DNA from 4 places in the Providencia sp. PROV004 genome. Region 1 is predicted to be linked to each of the others. Evidence: predicted binding sites of a transcription regulator. Region 1 holds the regulator's gene; each other region holds the start of a gene.
The links. Region 1 encodes Fur, which represses iron uptake genes when iron is present. Its sites were predicted from a motif close to ATAATAATGAGAACNACTATCAA; they were not measured.
Positions count from the first base shown of each region.

Region 2: FVA69_RS16595 (TonB-dependent siderophore receptor) is a predicted target of Fur. The motif match lies at 2,191-2,213, and genes of this name have one in related genera.
Region 3: exbB (tonB-system energizer ExbB) is a predicted target of Fur. The motif match lies at 2,586-2,608, and genes of this name have one in related genera.
Region 4: FVA69_RS06800 (TonB-dependent siderophore receptor) is a predicted target of Fur. The motif match lies at 2,318-2,340, and genes of this name have one in related genera.

Region 1 covers NZ_CP042859.1:3,195,695-3,199,919, reverse strand. The annotation lists gene chiP (chitoporin ChiP) at 1-715, shown strand, start outside; gene FVA69_RS14630 (bactofilin family protein) at 892-1,425, opposite strand; gene fur (ferric iron uptake transcriptional regulator) at 2,098-2,547, opposite strand; gene fldA (flavodoxin FldA) at 2,817-3,344, opposite strand; gene ybfE (LexA regulated protein) at 3,499-3,792, opposite strand; partial or broken gene FVA69_RS21745 (type I secretion system permease/ATPase) at 3,962-4,186, opposite strand.
Region 2 covers NZ_CP042859.1:3,638,540-3,642,764, forward strand. The annotation lists gene FVA69_RS16595 (TonB-dependent siderophore receptor) at 1-2,065, opposite strand, end outside; gene FVA69_RS16600 (class I SAM-dependent methyltransferase) at 2,288-3,058, opposite strand; gene FVA69_RS16605 (cupin domain-containing protein) at 3,072-3,422, opposite strand; gene FVA69_RS16610 (ABC transporter ATP-binding protein) at 3,458-4,198, opposite strand; gene FVA69_RS16615 (FecCD family ABC transporter permease) at 4,195-4,225, opposite strand, start outside.
Region 3 covers NZ_CP042859.1:784,696-788,920, reverse strand. The annotation lists gene exbD (TonB system transport protein ExbD) at 1,061-1,486, opposite strand; gene exbB (tonB-system energizer ExbB) at 1,492-2,433, opposite strand; gene metC (cystathionine beta-lyase) at 2,847-4,031, shown strand; gene FVA69_RS03405 (DedA family protein) at 4,195-4,225, shown strand, end outside.
Region 4 covers NZ_CP042859.1:1,558,550-1,562,774, reverse strand. The annotation lists gene FVA69_RS06805 (ABC transporter ATP-binding protein) at 1-175, opposite strand, end outside; gene FVA69_RS06800 (TonB-dependent siderophore receptor) at 224-2,299, opposite strand; gene FVA69_RS06795 (sodium/sugar symporter) at 2,587-4,218, opposite strand.

The DNA.
Region 1 (4,225 bases):
CTTTAAATATGACTTTAAAAACAATTTAGTCTTAGAAGGGGCATATGGGCAAGCTAAAAGCTATATGGATCAATATTTTGCCAAGGTTTCCTATGCAGTTCCTGTTGTTGACCGTGACTTACGTATGTCTTATCAATTTTATGGTGCAAAAGATAAGGTTTCAGGCGGTGGAGTTAACGATGTTTATGACGGTTTAGCTTGGTTGCAAGCGATGACACTAGGCTACACTTACGATGAATTTGATTTTAAATTAGAAGGAACCTATGTAAAAGCCAAAGGTAACCAAGGTTATTTCCTGCAGCGTATGACCCCCGGTTGGGCAACATCAAATGGTCGCATGGACATTTGGTGGGATGGCCGTTCGGATTGGAATGCTAATAATGAAAAAGCCGTTATGGCCGGTGTTATGTATGATTTAAAAAATTGGGACTTAGCTGGATGGAAGGTTGGAACCTCATATATTTATGGATGGGATGCTAAACCAAGTACTAATAGCCAATATGCTCAGGATGTACGCTTAAAAGAAAGTGCATGGAACTTTGATATTTTATATACCGTACAATCAGGTCGAGCAAAAGATACGCTATTTAAACTGCATTTTACCAAGTATGATAACCATACAGATATTCCGAGCTATGGCGGTGGTTACGGAAATATCTTCCAAGATGAAAAAGATATTAAATTTATGGTGATGATGCCATTCACGGTATTCTAATTAGTAAAATCCTTTAGTAGCAATGACTGCTATAAAGAAACTATAGCAGTCATTTGCCCTGATAGCTAAAGGCTTACCATATATTTTTAATATTGAATGGAATATTAAGACAAGAATAAACACTTATATTAAGAGTTAAAAATAAGGTGAATTTATTCACCTTATTTTATTTTTGATTACAAGGATGCGTTATTTACACTTTCATTGAGTATAAGGGTATCTTGTTTTAATTTATCTTTTAATACGGTAACTTTTTCTGATTGATGGGGTGGGTTTTTAACTTGTGCTTGGCCAGATAAAATTCCCCCTTTTTTAATTGATAAACTACTGTAATGGATAGTACCGTGGATTTCCCCATTATTTTCAATACAAATAGTATCAGATAAGCATTCACCTTCAATACGACCATTAACCACCAGTTCTTTGCAGGTGATATTTCCCGTAACTTGGCCGTTTAACATAACTTTAACCGTATTTTCTTTTCCTGTTATATTTCCAATGACTTTCCCATAGATATGCACTTGCTCATTAGACGTAATATTTCCTTCAAAAATAACGTCCCTAGAGATAATCGTATTCGATTTTTCTTCACTAATAGTCGGAGTTGACAGTGTTATTTGTTCTTCTATTTTTGTAGTCACTTCAGGCTCATTACTTATAGAAGGGGACGTCGCTGTAGGCGTGGGCTTGTTTTGTCTTTTGGTGAACATTTTACTTACCTTTTTTTGATTGAAGTATACGATCAAGAACAGTATTGATAATACAAACGAAAATAAGGTGATAGACGAATAGCTAAAAAACCACCCTATTAAAGTAAGAAACCAGAAGAAAAAACTTGTATTGAGAAAAAGATAGGTTTTTTTCATCAGTTAATCTCTTACAAATTACTCAAGTACTCAAGTACTCAAGTACTCAAGTACTCAAGTACTCAATTAGTTTAGTCAATAAATGTAATTACGCATTTAAATGATGATTTAACGTTATGACTACATTTGGATCATTAACTCTCTAATTTGGAGTTGAAATTATAGCAAGGTAATTAAATAATTTTAAATAGTATGAAATGTTTGGAATCATCTATGATGTTATTTATATACCACTTTGATATGTAAAGTATTATTCTAGATAACGGAATATATTTATCTCTGAAATAATATAAGGGTTTTGATTTGAATTGCAACTATTATAGTTTTTATAAAAATCTTGCATTGTTGCTAAAATACAGTGATAAATAATTGTGTTTAAGTTACTTACTAACAATTATCACTAATCGAGTAAAAAAGGGAATATTAATACTTAAAATAAAAAACCCCGATAAAATTGTATTATCAGGGTTTTGGCATTTTTAACCATGATGTTTCATCAACGATGGTTGAATACTATTACTCTTTTGCTTCGTGTGCGTCAGCATTGTCACGGCAATCACCATCTGCGCAATGACCATATAGATATAAACTATGGTTAGATAGTTTAATGCCATGGCGAGCAGCGATATTCTTTTGGCGGGTTTCAATGGATTCGTCAGTAAACTCAATCACTTTTCCACAATCTAAACAGATTAAATGGTCATGGTGATGTTGCTGAGTTAGTTCGAATACAGATTTACCCCCCTCGAAGTTGTGACGGGTTACGATACCGGCATCATCAAACTGGTTTAACACGCGGTATACAGTTGCTAACCCGATCTCTTCACCCATATCGATCAGCTTTTTATAGAGATCTTCCGCACTGACGTGGTGGCACTCAGGCTCTTGAAGTACTTCCAAAATTTTTAATCTTGGAAGAGTGACTTTGAGTCCAGCATTTTTCAATGCTTTATTGTTGTCTGTCATGCGGGTTTGTCCTGTATCTTAAATCATAAATTTAACAATAATGAGACATTTTTAACATCAATACAGTTGTCTTCTAAACTGATTTACAATTATAGGCATGGAAAATAAAAATAGAAACCATGCATTGTCTCATTATTTTGATAATCTCTTGAGAACCTATCCTATTAGGATACCTTATCGGTTATTTTAGACTACGCCACTGGCTTAGGGGGGTCATTTTGTGTAAGACAGTGGTGTAATCTATGGGTAAGGGTTCTTTATGTAGTCTATCAGCCTAAAATTTCAGCTAAAGACATTTCTTCAGAGATTTGTTTTACCCATGCATCAACACGTTCATCAGTTAGCTCAGGTTGACGATCTTCATCAATAGCTAAACCAATAAAATGGTTGTCATCTGCCATGCCTTTGGATACTTCAAAGTGATAACCTTCTGTTGGCCAGTGACCAACAATAACAGCACCACGTGGTTCGATAATATCGCGGATCGTACCCATAGCATCACAGAAATATTCAGCGTAGTCTTCTTGGTCTCCACAACCAAATAAGGCGACAAGTTTACCTTCGAAATCAATCTCTTCGAGAGTAGGGAAAAAATCATCCCAGTCACATTGGGCTTCACCATAATACCAAGTTGGAATACCAAGAAGTAGAATGTCAAAAGCTTCAATATCTTCTTTGCTGCATTTCGCGATATCGTGAACTTCTGCTACATCTTTGCCTAATCTTTCTTGGATCATTTTGGCAATATTTTCTGTGTTACCTGTGTCACTTCCGAAGAAAATGCCTATGACTGCCATAAAGTGATTAACCTCTTGTTTTTCTAAGAGAGCTAGAGGTGAAAATTCGCCTTCTATAGCCCGTTTAGAACGAAAATAGATAGAATATTACGCCTTATTTTGGCGAAAAAATGTTGCTAAGTCTGTCAAATTTGTGTGATTTATCAAGATAACGTTACTTGAGTATTGATGTATCAACATGTTCAAGTTGTGACATCAAAATTTCTTCGATCAATTCACTACGGCTTATATTTTTATCTTCAGCTAACTGATTCAATACCGCGACAGCGTCTTCGTTCAGTTTCAATTCAACTCTGCGCAATCCCTTCACTTTATCTCGTTTCAGTTGGTTGCGTTTGTTGATCCTCAGTTGTTCATCCCGTGATAGCGGGCTTGTTTTAGGTCGCCCAGGCCTTCGTTCCTCAGCGAACAAATCTAGTGTCGTTCGATCCGTTTGTTCTTTTGCCATGTCTATAACTGCTAAAAGGGTGTGCCAGTAATTCAGCGCGCCATGATACCCTAGCTAATCCCCTTGTGCTATAGCTTCATCAATGATGATTGGGTTTAATTGATTGTAAAATGAGCGCTTTTGGTAAAAAAGCACCACTTGCTATAAGCGTGATGCTTTTTTATTCGTATTATTGTGTCTGCTGGTGCCATAAATTGGCGTATAAACCATTTGATTTGAGTAAGTTTTCGTGGGTATCCATCTCGTGTACTTCTCCTTGGCAAATCACACATATCCTATCAGCGTGCATAATCGTATTTAGCCGGTGAGCAATGCTAATGACGGTTCTTCCTTGAGTAATTAATGGCATATTCTCCATAATGGCGGCTTCTGACTCGTAATCTAAAGTCGAAGTGATTTTGAATTTTGGATGTGTGAAATTAATCGTTTTACA
Region 2 (4,225 bases), 440 kb from region 1:
GGTTTTCCACTGCAAAGCTGACTTTACCCACTGGCAGCATATAACTTCCTAATAAATCAACGGTATTATAACCATCAAGTTTCTTACCTGCCGCATCCGTTAAATTGAATGTTTGTTGGCTTTGTAAGCGTAGTGCCCAATCATTCGGTTCCCAACCAATATAAGCATTCACTTTTGACGGGCTCGCGAAGTCAACACTCCATTTTTCCCAGCTACCATCCACTTTAGTTTCTGATTTTTGTAGATTGAAATTACTTCCTACACTCCAATCTGAATCAGCAAAGAAGTAATCCACCGCGCCTTCAACCCCATAAATACGGCGTTTATCGGTTTTCATATAGATGGTCATATCATCTTTATTAATACCATAACTTCTATCAGACAACGAATAATAGGTGGCAACTTGTGTGCGCAGGTTTTCCCCTGTGTAACGCCATCCTAACTCAAACGAGTTAACCTTAATTCCTTTTACCTTGGTATCATTAATGTTAACACTTTTATTGAGATGGTAGTGGCCATTGGCATCTGGGGTCTTCGCATAGTCACCTGTTCCGTAATACTTAGCAATATCAGGAATTTCAAAGCCTTGAGAGAAATTAAACCATGTTTGTTGCTCTTCAGTTAGGTTAACCAGCAGCCCTGCATTAAACAGTAAGTTGTTGTAATCCGTTTTCCCACCCGGTACTGCATCCGCTGATTTACCTTTACCATTAGCAATCGCTTCTTGCTGCGCATAACCAATAAAATCATCCACTTTATTTTCAGTATATTGGTAACGCACACCACCGCTTAACGTGAACATCGGCGTAATGTCATAACTGCTTTGTAAAAATGTCGCCATATTGGTGGTGGTATAACTTGGATAGCGGCCGATTTGGAAAGCTTTAGTTAAATCCATTCCTCCTGATTCTTTCGCTTTATCTAAATCAAAAAACATTTGATTCGCACGAAATTGCTCATGCTCTGCATCCACACCATAAGTTAACGTTAATTCATCGATAGGTTGGCTATTGAATGTCAGCTTGGTTCCATAAAAATTGGTTTTTTGATCCGATGAGCTGATACTTGTAACATCCTTGCCAGTCAAGGTTGGGAAGGGATAAAACTTTTGTGATTCATCACGATAATAAACTTGAGCAACAAAATCTTGCCCAAACACATCTGCATTTGAATACTGTAAATTGAGCAAATTGCGCTCAGTTCCTGGCAAACGATCAGAGCTTAATTTACTGCTGTTATAAGCTTCACCTTGTCCTTTAACCGCGGAAAAGTCTTTTCCTAAATAGAGGCCGTGTTTACCATCAGACTCACTTTTATAATGCTGATAAACGGCTTGAAGCTGTTGTTTTTCATCGATTTTGATAGTACCTGATGCCATCACGTCAAGACGATCAGAAAATTGCAGCCCTGTTTGGGTATTATCAATATTAATCGCATTACCTTTGCCATCATACCAACCGCCATAGCGTTGATAAGCAACAGAAATTCGTCCGTGAGCGTTCTCATTACCACCACTTACTGCTGCGGCAACATTTTCATCGTGATCTTTACCATTGTTAAAGCCTGTTTTTCCACCTAATTGCAGAGAAACCTGTTTTTCTTCTTGGCCTTTTTTCGTCACGATATTAATCAAGCCACCACTACTGCCACCGCCGTACATCGCCGTTGCACCTGAAATAACCTCGATATGATTGATATTAAAAGGATCGATGGAATCTAATTGGCGACTATCACTACGAGAAGAGTTAAGGCGTACCCCGTCCACCATCACAATCATTGAACGGCCACGCATATTCATGCCATAGTTTGTCCGCCCTTGGCCACTGACACTCATTCCTGGAATAAGCTGCGCTAAAATATCTTTTAACTCTTTTCCACCTTCAGCTTGCTGTTCAATTTCAGCATTATCAATCACCCATGTGGTTTGCGCCATTTCTGAAACGGTTTTATAACCACGTGTAGCGGATACGGTTATGGATTCTTCTTTTTTATCAGCGGCAAATACGGAGGGGGAAATAAAAGGGAAAAAGCAAGGAGAGATAATAAAAAAATGCTTTATTTTCATTAAATTAAACCTTTACATTATTAGAATTGCTGTTATTGAATCTAAAAAATAAATCACAATGCATGATTAAATTACTATTTATTATTTTATCAAATAATTATTATCAACAGTAACTAAGAATCAAGATAAATATAAGAATTATTATTATTAGCAATATAAAATATAAGGTTATTCAACATAAAAATACAAATCACGCATCCCTGCGTAAGATCTTCCTATAGGTTACTTCACGCTAACGACTGCAATATAATTCAATTTTCCACGATTTTGCCGAAAATGACGGAACATACGCAAAAATTGAGGACGGTTTTCTTTCTTCAATGCATTGCGGATAATCTTTAGCGCACCGAATACACCTTCATCGTAAATTAACCCTTTTGGCGATAATAGCGTCATTGGGCCAGTATGGGATACCACTTGCTGAAAGCCCACTTGTTGGAATAATTCCACCCACTGTGTTTCCGGTAATGGTTGCGCTTTGACATTAATCGCTTGTTGCATTTGAGAAACGACATTTTGGACAGCTTGGGCATCCTTAAATGCAATATCATGGGTTAATAAACATCCGCCTGGCTTTAGTACTCGATAGTACTCCTGCAATAGCTTTGCTTTCGCTTTATCAGCGTACATGGTTAGCATGGCTTCATTAATGACCACATCAAAACTGTTATCCTCAAACGGTAATTTCGATGCATCTGCCATTTGAATTGTCACTAATTCTGTTAACCCTTTATTCGCAACGTTTTTTTGTGCTTGTGCAAGCGCCTGTTTGTCCATATCAATACCTGTAATATGGCAATGAAATTGAGAGGCAATTTCAATAGCTGTGGTTCCCATATTACACGCAACTTCAAGAACTTGGCTGTTCTTATGTAATCCTGATTGGCTAAGTAACCACTCGGTTGCTTCTTTCCCTCCTGGGCGTAGGCGTTTTTTCCCCAAACGAGCTAGAAATTTGTGCCCTGCTTCATGGGCAGTAAATGATTGGTCCATTTGCACCTCCAAGTTAGTGTGTACAAGCCATTTCAGGCTCACGTAACATAACTAACAGCATTTTTGCGGGTTCAAGTGCATCTACCGCATGAGGGATATTAGCCGGCATTCTGACAATTTCCCCAGGTTTAGCCGTCACTGGCTTACCTTCGATGGTGAGTTGTAAACTCCCTTCAACAACCATCACAATGGCGTCAAAAGGGGCGCTGTGTTCAGAGAGCGCTTGGCCTTTATCAAAAGCAAATAAGGTGATATTCCCCCCACCATTTTTCGCTAATACACGGCTTGCAATACCTTGTTCGGTATAATTAATTAACTGATTGATAATCAGCGCTTCTGCGGGTGTTATTGTGTTATTGCTCATCGTTTATATTCCTTAATTTAATCATTTTCATTCAGTTATCTAAATAGCGGAATGACCCCTTGGGTCTGCCGGCCTTGATAGTCTATTGGCGTAATTGCAACAGGTAATTGGTACAGTTGTGTCAGGTTTTCTTCCGTTAAAATTTGTTCAGTTTCACCAAATAAACAGCCGCTACTGTTAAACAGCAATAATGAATAGTCAGCGATATGCAGCGCATGCTGTGGATAATGACTCGTAAATAAGATGGTCATTCCGCGATGTATGGCTAAATCACGTAAAACGCTGAGCACACTGTCTTGGTTGGCAAGATCCAACGCGGATGTCGGTTCATCCAGAATCAAAATTTTTGGTTCACTGGCTAATGCTCTCGCAATCATAACCATTTGTTTTTCCCCTCCACTGAGACAGTTAAAGGGTTGGCCCGCAAAATTACTTATGCCTAAGTACGCTAAACACCGCTCTACAATTTGGTTATCTTTTTCATTGGGTGAGGCATACCACGGCAAGTGACGAATACGCCCGAGACTCACCATGGTGCGAACAGAATAATGAAATAGTGAACCACTAAGCTGTGGAACATAAGCGACGGGGGCATTTAGTGAAATATTGCCAGTGGCTCCTTTTTGTAAACCGAGCAAGAGTTTTAATAAGGTGGTTTTTCCACGGCCATTCGGCCCTAAAATCGCGCCAATGCTGCCTTTGGGCTGCTGAAAAGTTAAATTCGTAAATAACTGGCGCTGTGCAATTTTGAAATTAAGGTGTTCAACTTGGATCATAAATCGGCCACCTTTTTATTTAATGTA
Region 3 (4,225 bases), 2.2 Mb from region 1:
CCCTAGCATAAGTAAATTATAAAAATAGATAACTCAGTATAATAAAGTATTTAAAAGTGTTTCTAAATGTTATTGGTTGCATTATAGCGCAACACTTTTGTTGCGCAAGTGTTTTTTTATTTTCATGACAAGCTACAAAAACCATGCAATAAAGCAATTAAAATCAAATAGATACATTAAAAAAAAACGAAATCAGGCAAAATATTTAACCTATAGTTAAGATATTACAAACAATTTACATTTTTTATAGAAAACAATTTACTTAAAATTTAAAAGTAAATTTAATATTAATTAATATATATCACATAGCTTTACAAATATATTTTCTGGAATAATAAAACCTTCTGAACATTAATAAAACTTACATATTTTTCAATTATAAATATTAATGGTATTTACGTAATTAAAATTTATTAACCTACGAATTAAATATAAAAACAATCAGGCTCATGATAAATAATAACTTTTCTGATGAATCCTTCCCTTACAAAATAACCACCAATTTAATAAGGAATTAGGTCAAATAGATTAAAAATGATCCCCACATAAATCCTTAATTATAATATGGTTTATTTTTAGTTAAGTTTCACATCGCTATTGCATCACTTTTGATAAAATAATCAGCATTAATATGCTATTTAACTCGCATTTAAAAATTAAAAAACCAAGAAAATGAATCAATGTAACTAATAGATAAATAGTAAAAAAGGTAAAATCAATAGACATTACTGTGATAATAAAGAAAAAACAAACAATGATTCATTATAAAAATTAATAAGATGTTTCATTGCTTATAGAAAATACAAGCAAAAATATCCTAAATAGAGTGAAACAATGAGTGCAATAGCCACCCCAGCCTATCAAATTACGAATAGAAAGCGTCAAATAAGAATAAAATTCTTAAAAAGAAATCTAATTAGCAAAATAAATGTGATGAGATAGACAAAAATAGTGCCAAAGGTAAATTAGATCGCCACAGGCTTACCTTAAGGCATAGTTAGATAATAAAAAAACGCGTTTTACCCTTAACGATAAAACGCGTTTATACGATGTAATTCGCTTATTTTGAAGTTGTTGCTTCCATACCCACTAAACCAATCTTCAAGTACCCAGATTGACGCAATGCATTCATTACATCCATCATAGTTTCATAATCAACACTCTTGTCCGCTTGGAAAAAGATTGTCGTTTCCTTATTAGAACTTGTTGCTTGGTCAAGTGTAGAAGCAAGCTGTTCTTTTGTCACAGCTTGGTCCCCAATAAAAAGCTGGCTGTCCGATTTCACCGTTAAAAAAACGGGTTTTTCTGGACGCGGCTGCGGCTTCGCTGTCGAGGCGGGTAAGTCGACTTTAATATCAACTGTTGCCAATGGTGCCGCAACCATAAAGATAATCAATAAAACCAACATAACATCGATAAAAGGTGTTACGTTAATTTCATGCATTTCACCGCTATCGTCTTGTTCGTCACCTAAACGCATTGCCATAATAATTACCTTGCTTTGCTATTTGCCAGATCAAGATCACGCCCCAGTAACAATGCGGACTGAGCAGCGACATCTCCTACTTGACCACGATAGTTGTTGATCATACGAGCAAAAATATTATAAATCACAACCGCAGGGATAGCGGCAATAAGACCGATTGCTGTTGCTAATAATGCTTCTGCAATACCTGGCGCAACAACAGCAAGGTTAGTGGTTTGTGAGTGGGCAATCCCGATAAAGCTATTCATGATCCCCCAGACAGTTCCAAATAAACCGACGAATGGAGAAATCGCACCAATAGTAGCCAAATAACCATTGCCACGCCCCATATAACGGCTAATAGCAGCAACAGCCCTTTCTAGGCGGAATGATGTGCGCTCTTTTGTACCTGATAAATCAGAGCTATTCGCTGATAAAGCTCGCTCAGTAACAGCTTCATTTAATAACATACGAGTAATGCTATTTGCTTTGAAGCCTTCTGCAATACTGACCGCCTCATCAAGTGATTTTACCTCAGCAATCGCTTTCGCTTCTGCTTTTAAGCGACGGCGAGCAACTAAAATCTCCAAACCTTTTGAGAAAAATAGCGCCCATGTAATAACAGAAGCAATCACCAAACCAATCATAACGGTTTTAACCACGTTATCTGCATTTTGGTACATTCCCCAAACAGATAAGTCTTGATCAAAACCTCCTGTTGGTGCTTCTGTTGCAATTTCAATGTTTTCATTAACAACTGTTGTGTTCACAGCTTCGCCTTGTACAGGCTCAGCGGGTACTGATGCAACTTCAGCACTTGGTGTTGTTGTTGGTGCAGCCGGGTTTACTGCCGGTTGTGTTGATGGTGTATTTTGAGACGCAGCTGGTGTTGTTGCAGGTGTGGTTTCAGCGACTGCCGTACCCATCAAGCCGAACGCCAATAGAATAGAAGCTGTTAGTTTACGCATCAGTTGGCCTTTACTCTCTTTTTAGTGTTGTATAATAAAATTCATATCGATGATTGTGCCATTCATCGACTAACCTTTAAAAGCGAAATTTGACTCGCGCTGTCCGTCTCTTTTCAAAAAGACGGTGCTGATGATATCAAACACAGCGCGAATTGATAGTAATTATCATTAGTATTCGCGATTTTTTTATATTTTTTTGCGTTTAGACAAACATGTCCTTCTCTATTATGCGGTTATTTTCCTTAATAATTCATAGCTCAATTAAGTGTTCATACGCAACCTGAGAAAATGAGACTTACCTATGAATTGAAAGTTGAAGAATACTCAGGTTACATTTCTATCAGGATCATTTAACGTCTTAGTATAAATCACCTTTGAGTTTAACTAGTTCACATCCTGTGTAGGGAAAAATCATGGCAGACATAAAACCTGAAACACAATTAGTTCATATTGGGCGAAACCCTAAATACACACAAAAAGGAGTAAACCCCGTTATTCAACGAGCTTCTTCTATTATTTTTGATACGCTTGAAGAAAAACGACATGCAACTCGCCATCGTGCAAATAACGTACTATTTTATGGACGCCGTGGTACGCAAACACATTTTGCTTTCCAAGAAGCCATGACAGAATTAGAAGCAGGTGCAGGTTGTGTCCTTTACCCTTCAGGTGCTGCCGCAATTACCAATGCCATTTTGTCCTTTATCTCTGCAGGCGAACATATCCTTGTTACCGGTTCAGCTTATGACCCAACCCAAAATTTTTGCGACAATATTCTCACTAAGTTAAATGTCCAAACCACGTATTTTGATCCCCTAATCGGAACGGGGATTGCTGATTTAATACAATCCAATACACGTATTGTATTCTTAGAATCCCCCGGCTCTATCACCATGGAAGTTCATGACTTACCTGCAATCGTAAAAGCTATACGTGCTAAATCGCCTGAAATTGTCATTATGATTGATAACACTTGGGCTGCGGGCGTCTTACTTAAACCATTATTATTTGATGTTGACGTTTCAATCCAATCAGCAACTAAATATATCAATGGCCATTCCGACGGAATGCTCGGCCTTGCTGTGGCAAACCAACGCTGTATTGAAACATTACGTGAAAATTCTTATCTCTTAGGTCAAACAGCTGACCCAGACACTGTTTATATGGCTAATCGTGGCCTGCATACATTACCGACTCGATTAAAACAGCATCAAATTAATAGCTTACAAGTTGCTAATTGGTTACAGCAACGTCCTGAAGTTGAACAGGTTTTTCACCCGGCACTTGAGAATTCTCCGGGTCATGAATTCTTTATTCGTGATTTTACAGGCTCTAATGGTCTGTTCTCTTTCCAACTAAAATCACGCTTAACCACGGAGCAATTTACCGCTTTTCTTGATAATTTTAATCATTTTAAAATGGGTTATTCATGGGGGGGTTTTGAATCGCTGATTTTGGGATACCAAAAAGAAGATTTGCTCAGTATGCGGCAGTATGATTTTTCACCAAAAGAAGGCACCTTCTTCCGAGTGCATATCGGTTTAGAGCACACCGATGATTTAATTCACGACTTACAATTAGCTTTTGAGCGAATTTAATTTGTAGCTTAAATCAAGATGTTAATTGCAGGATAATCATTAAATATTTCCTGCAATTTATCCACTCAATGATTAATTCATCAAACAAATCAAACTTGAACCCTTTTTTTCCTGTAATATAGATGATAAAGAAATTCGCTTTTACGCAGATACAGGAATGATTATGGAAGTCCTACGCGAAATCGTACTGGCAC
Region 4 (4,225 bases), 1.6 Mb from region 1:
CAATTTGCCCGCTATCCGGTGCCATCTGCCCAGAAAGGAGATTAACCAGTGTAGATTTTCCTGAACCATTATGACCAAGAACCACTGTGAGTTCTGTTGTGGGTATATTTAACGAATCTATAGATAAAATAGAACGATGATCGCGAACGATATTAATATTTGCTAATCGAAACATAGAAAGGACTCAAGGCATGCCAACATTATTAGCATGCCTTTTTTAAAATTACCAAGTGTACTTTGTTTGTAACACAAATGAGCGCGATTGGCCGTAATAGCACCAGGTATCACAGGATGAAACATACTCTTTATTGAGGATGTTATTCATATTGAACTGGAACTGCCAATTGTTCGATAATTGATATATCGCGGCCATATCCCAGAGCGTCGCACTAGGAACAGAAAGGTTGCTGCTTGCTGGGTTATCCTTTGATTGACCATAATAGCGAATACCAGTTCCGAGTTTTAACGACTGGTTACTCACGATTGGAATTTCGTAGTCAGTCCAGACAGTCGCCATATGTTTGGGGATCATACCAGCCTGTTTACGTCCCTTACCACCTGTTTGATCTGTTTTCGCATTGGTATAAGTGTATGTCGCTTTAATATCCCAATTATCAGTAACACTTGCAAATAGTTCTGTTTCTATACCTTGTGAAGTGACTTTACCTGTTTGTGTTGCAACAGGGTGTTCAGGAGTTGTGACTAACGCATTTTTTTGTTCGATATCGAACCAAGCAATATTCCAATAACCATCCATAAAATAAGGTGTATATTTGATACCTGCTTCAAATTGCTCACCTTTAAGTGGTTTATATAGTTTTTGGGTTGTTGGGTCGATTGTCGATTGAACTTCAAAAGATTGAGAGTAATTTAAATAAGGTGAAATGCCATTGTCAGCAATATACATTAAACCCGCATTTAAACTCATCTGCCCATCATTTCTAGACTCATCTTCTGCTTTTTTATGTGCTTTATTTTCAGTTTTTACCCAATCATAACGTGCACCAACGACCCCAATCCATTTGCTATCAAGCTTTGTTTGGTATTGTGAATAAATACTAGCTTGTGTTTTATCAATAGTGCGATGAATGTTATTTGATGGGTCAAGTGGGGTATAGTGCCCATAAACTGGCTTCCAAGGGTTAATTTTACCAAAAGCATAATTATCCTGTTCATCGCCTTTGGTTTGATGATATTGGAATTCAATACCCGCAAGTAAGGTATTTTCAAACCGCTCACTATCCCATTCACCGACGATATTGTTATCAAAACTAAAACTTTGGTTTTTACCATCGCGAAAAACAATACCTTGCCCCAATTCCTGCACGGTAGGGTCTGCATTAAAGAAAGCATAAACACTTCTGAGTGTTAGGTCGTTGTAACCATAATTTACACGCTGCGCAAAACGCCACTCATCATTAAATTGATGTTCTAATAAATAACCCACTGAGAACTGAGTCCGCTTGTATTTATCGTAATCAGGCTCACCTAAATTGGTTGATGGCTTAATTTTACCGTAATTAGAGTGAATTAATGTTCCCGCCGCTGGGAAAAAAGGATTCGTGGGCGTACCATCATCGTGCAGATACGTTCCCATTAACGTAAGTACAGTCTGATCAGACAAGTCAAATGCCGCACTTGGCGCCAGATAAATACGTTTATTATCCGTGCCTTTGAGTTCCCCATCCGATTTTTTCATCGTTCCCACTAAACGGTAGCGGGCACCTGCATCGGCTGATGCTGTAGAAAGATCAAAGCCTAGCGCTTGATGATCGTTATTACCCGCTTCTAAAAATATTTCATTTTTAGCATTAATAGATGGCTTTTTCGTTACTAAGTTAACAGCGCCTCCAGGAGTGGATTCGCCAAAGAGAACGGCTGATGACCCCTTCACGACTTCAATACTTTCCAATCCATAAGGTTCAAGTAGCCAAGTGTAGTAGCCATCTCGATATAACCGGCTATTATCTAAATAAGTTGCGGCATCAAAACCGCGAACTTTGAACCAGTCCGTATCATTATCAGCCCCATAAGGTTGTGCAACAACCCCCGAGGTATAGCGAAGTGCTTCATCAATTTTTTGCGGAGCATGTATGGTCAAATCTTGTTCCGTAATAATTGAAACAGATTTTGGCGTTTCTTGCAGCGCAGTATTCACTTTGAGTGCTTGTGCACTGACAATGAAAGAGTCTTGTTTGTCGCTATTTTGTTCATTTGCCATGGATTGGTTTTGAACAGCCAGCGCTAACAAGGTGAAAATGGCAACCTGATGTAAACGAAATAAACCTAAATTTTTCACAAAATAGTTCCAATGATAATAATAATAAGTCTCAGTATTATTCCTAAAAATAAGTCAAATTAAAATCAATTTGGCATATTTACTTATAACAAATAGTTATTAAAAAAATCAATTTAGATACAATTAACCATACATAAAGAAGGGAGATTATTCAGCGAGAATAACGAAAATGATTTCGATACTAATGTTAGGTCATTATTTAAGTTAATAAATGCAAAAAATAAGGCGGGAGTGTTCCTTCCCGCCTAGTGCTATCATTTACTTATCAGGTTGTTAGAAATATTGCACTACCAGAACAGCGCATATAGCACACATAAGATAACCATAATTGCGTAGGATGCGATATTGAAACCTGTCGACGTTTTAAAGGTCTCGGACGTTAAAATAATCGCCCCCTCACAGTCATCTTCTTTTGCCGTTGTCAGGCTAATTAAACCAATCACGACTGCAGTAAAGAAGAAGGTGTACATCATTTGGTCAAGGAATGGCATACCTAACGGCATCAGTTTTAAGAATAGCGCAAACGGAATTGAGAGCAGCACACCGATAATCGCACCTTTTGCATTGGTTTTCTTCCAAAATAAGCCTAGTAAGAATACCGCTAAAATACCAGGGCTAACTAACCCCGTATACTCTTGAATATATTGAAAAGCTTGCCCAATGTTACCTAATAATGGTGCGATAAAACATGCCACAATTAACGCAACAACTGCACTAATCCGGCCGACATTCACTAGCTTATGATCCGCGGTTGATGGAGCAATGTATTCTTTGTAGATATCCATGGTGAAAATAGTTGCCACTGAGTTCAACATGGAAGCTAAAGAAGAAACGATAGCTGCAGCTAATGCCGCAAATACGACCCCTTTAGCGCCGACAGGTAAGAATTGAGTTAACCATGGGTAGGCTTTGTCCGCTTGGGCCAGTGTTGGCATATGCTCTTGTGCCATTGTTCCTAATCCCGCCAGTAATGCAGGGTCAGAAACAATCACAAATGCAGCAATACCCGGTACAACAACAAGGATTGGGACAATCAGTTTGAGAAATGCCGCAAAAACCAAGCCTTTTTGCGCTTCATTAATTGATTTGGCCGCTAATGCACGTTGAATAATATATTGGTTGAAGCCCCAGTAATATAAATTGGCAACCCATAGTCCGCCAATTAATACGGCAATACCGGGTAAATTGCTAAATTGCGGGTTGTCTTGGCTTAAAATCATTTCAAAATGTGCAGGCGCTTCACTTGCCATACGGCTCATACCCGCGAATAAACCCGCATCACCACCAATATAGCTCACCGCCATTATTGTGGTTAAAAAACCGCCTAAAATTAAAAAGAAAACTTGTACGACATCCGTCCACGCAACCGCAGATAGCCCGCCATAAAGAGAGTAAATCACTGCAAATAATGCTAAACCAAAAATAGCATAATGCATTGGAATGCCTAGGATTGTCTGTAATGCTAACGACCCTAAATAGAGAACTGAAGTTAAATTAACAAAGATAAATAATGCTAACCAGAATACGGCTAAGATCGTTTTTAACGTTTTATTAAAGCGTTTTTCAACAAATTCTGGAATAGTAAAAATACCTTTATCAATAAATACGGGCATAAAGTATTTTGCGACAATAATCAGAGTTAGTGCTGCCATCCATTCATAGGATGCGATGGCCAAACCAATTGAAAAGCCAGAGCCGGACATACCAATAAACTGCTCTGCAGAGATATTTGCCGCAATCAGTGAAGAACCTATCGCCCACCAAGGTAATGTTTTTCCTGCCAGAAAATAGTCTTTTGTACCTTTTTTTTGTCCTTTTTTATCTCGAGAAACCCAAAGACCCACACTAATAATGATAAGCACATACAGAATGAATATTCCGTAATCTAATGTGCTTAACCCAACCCCTTCAGTTTGCATAATCAAA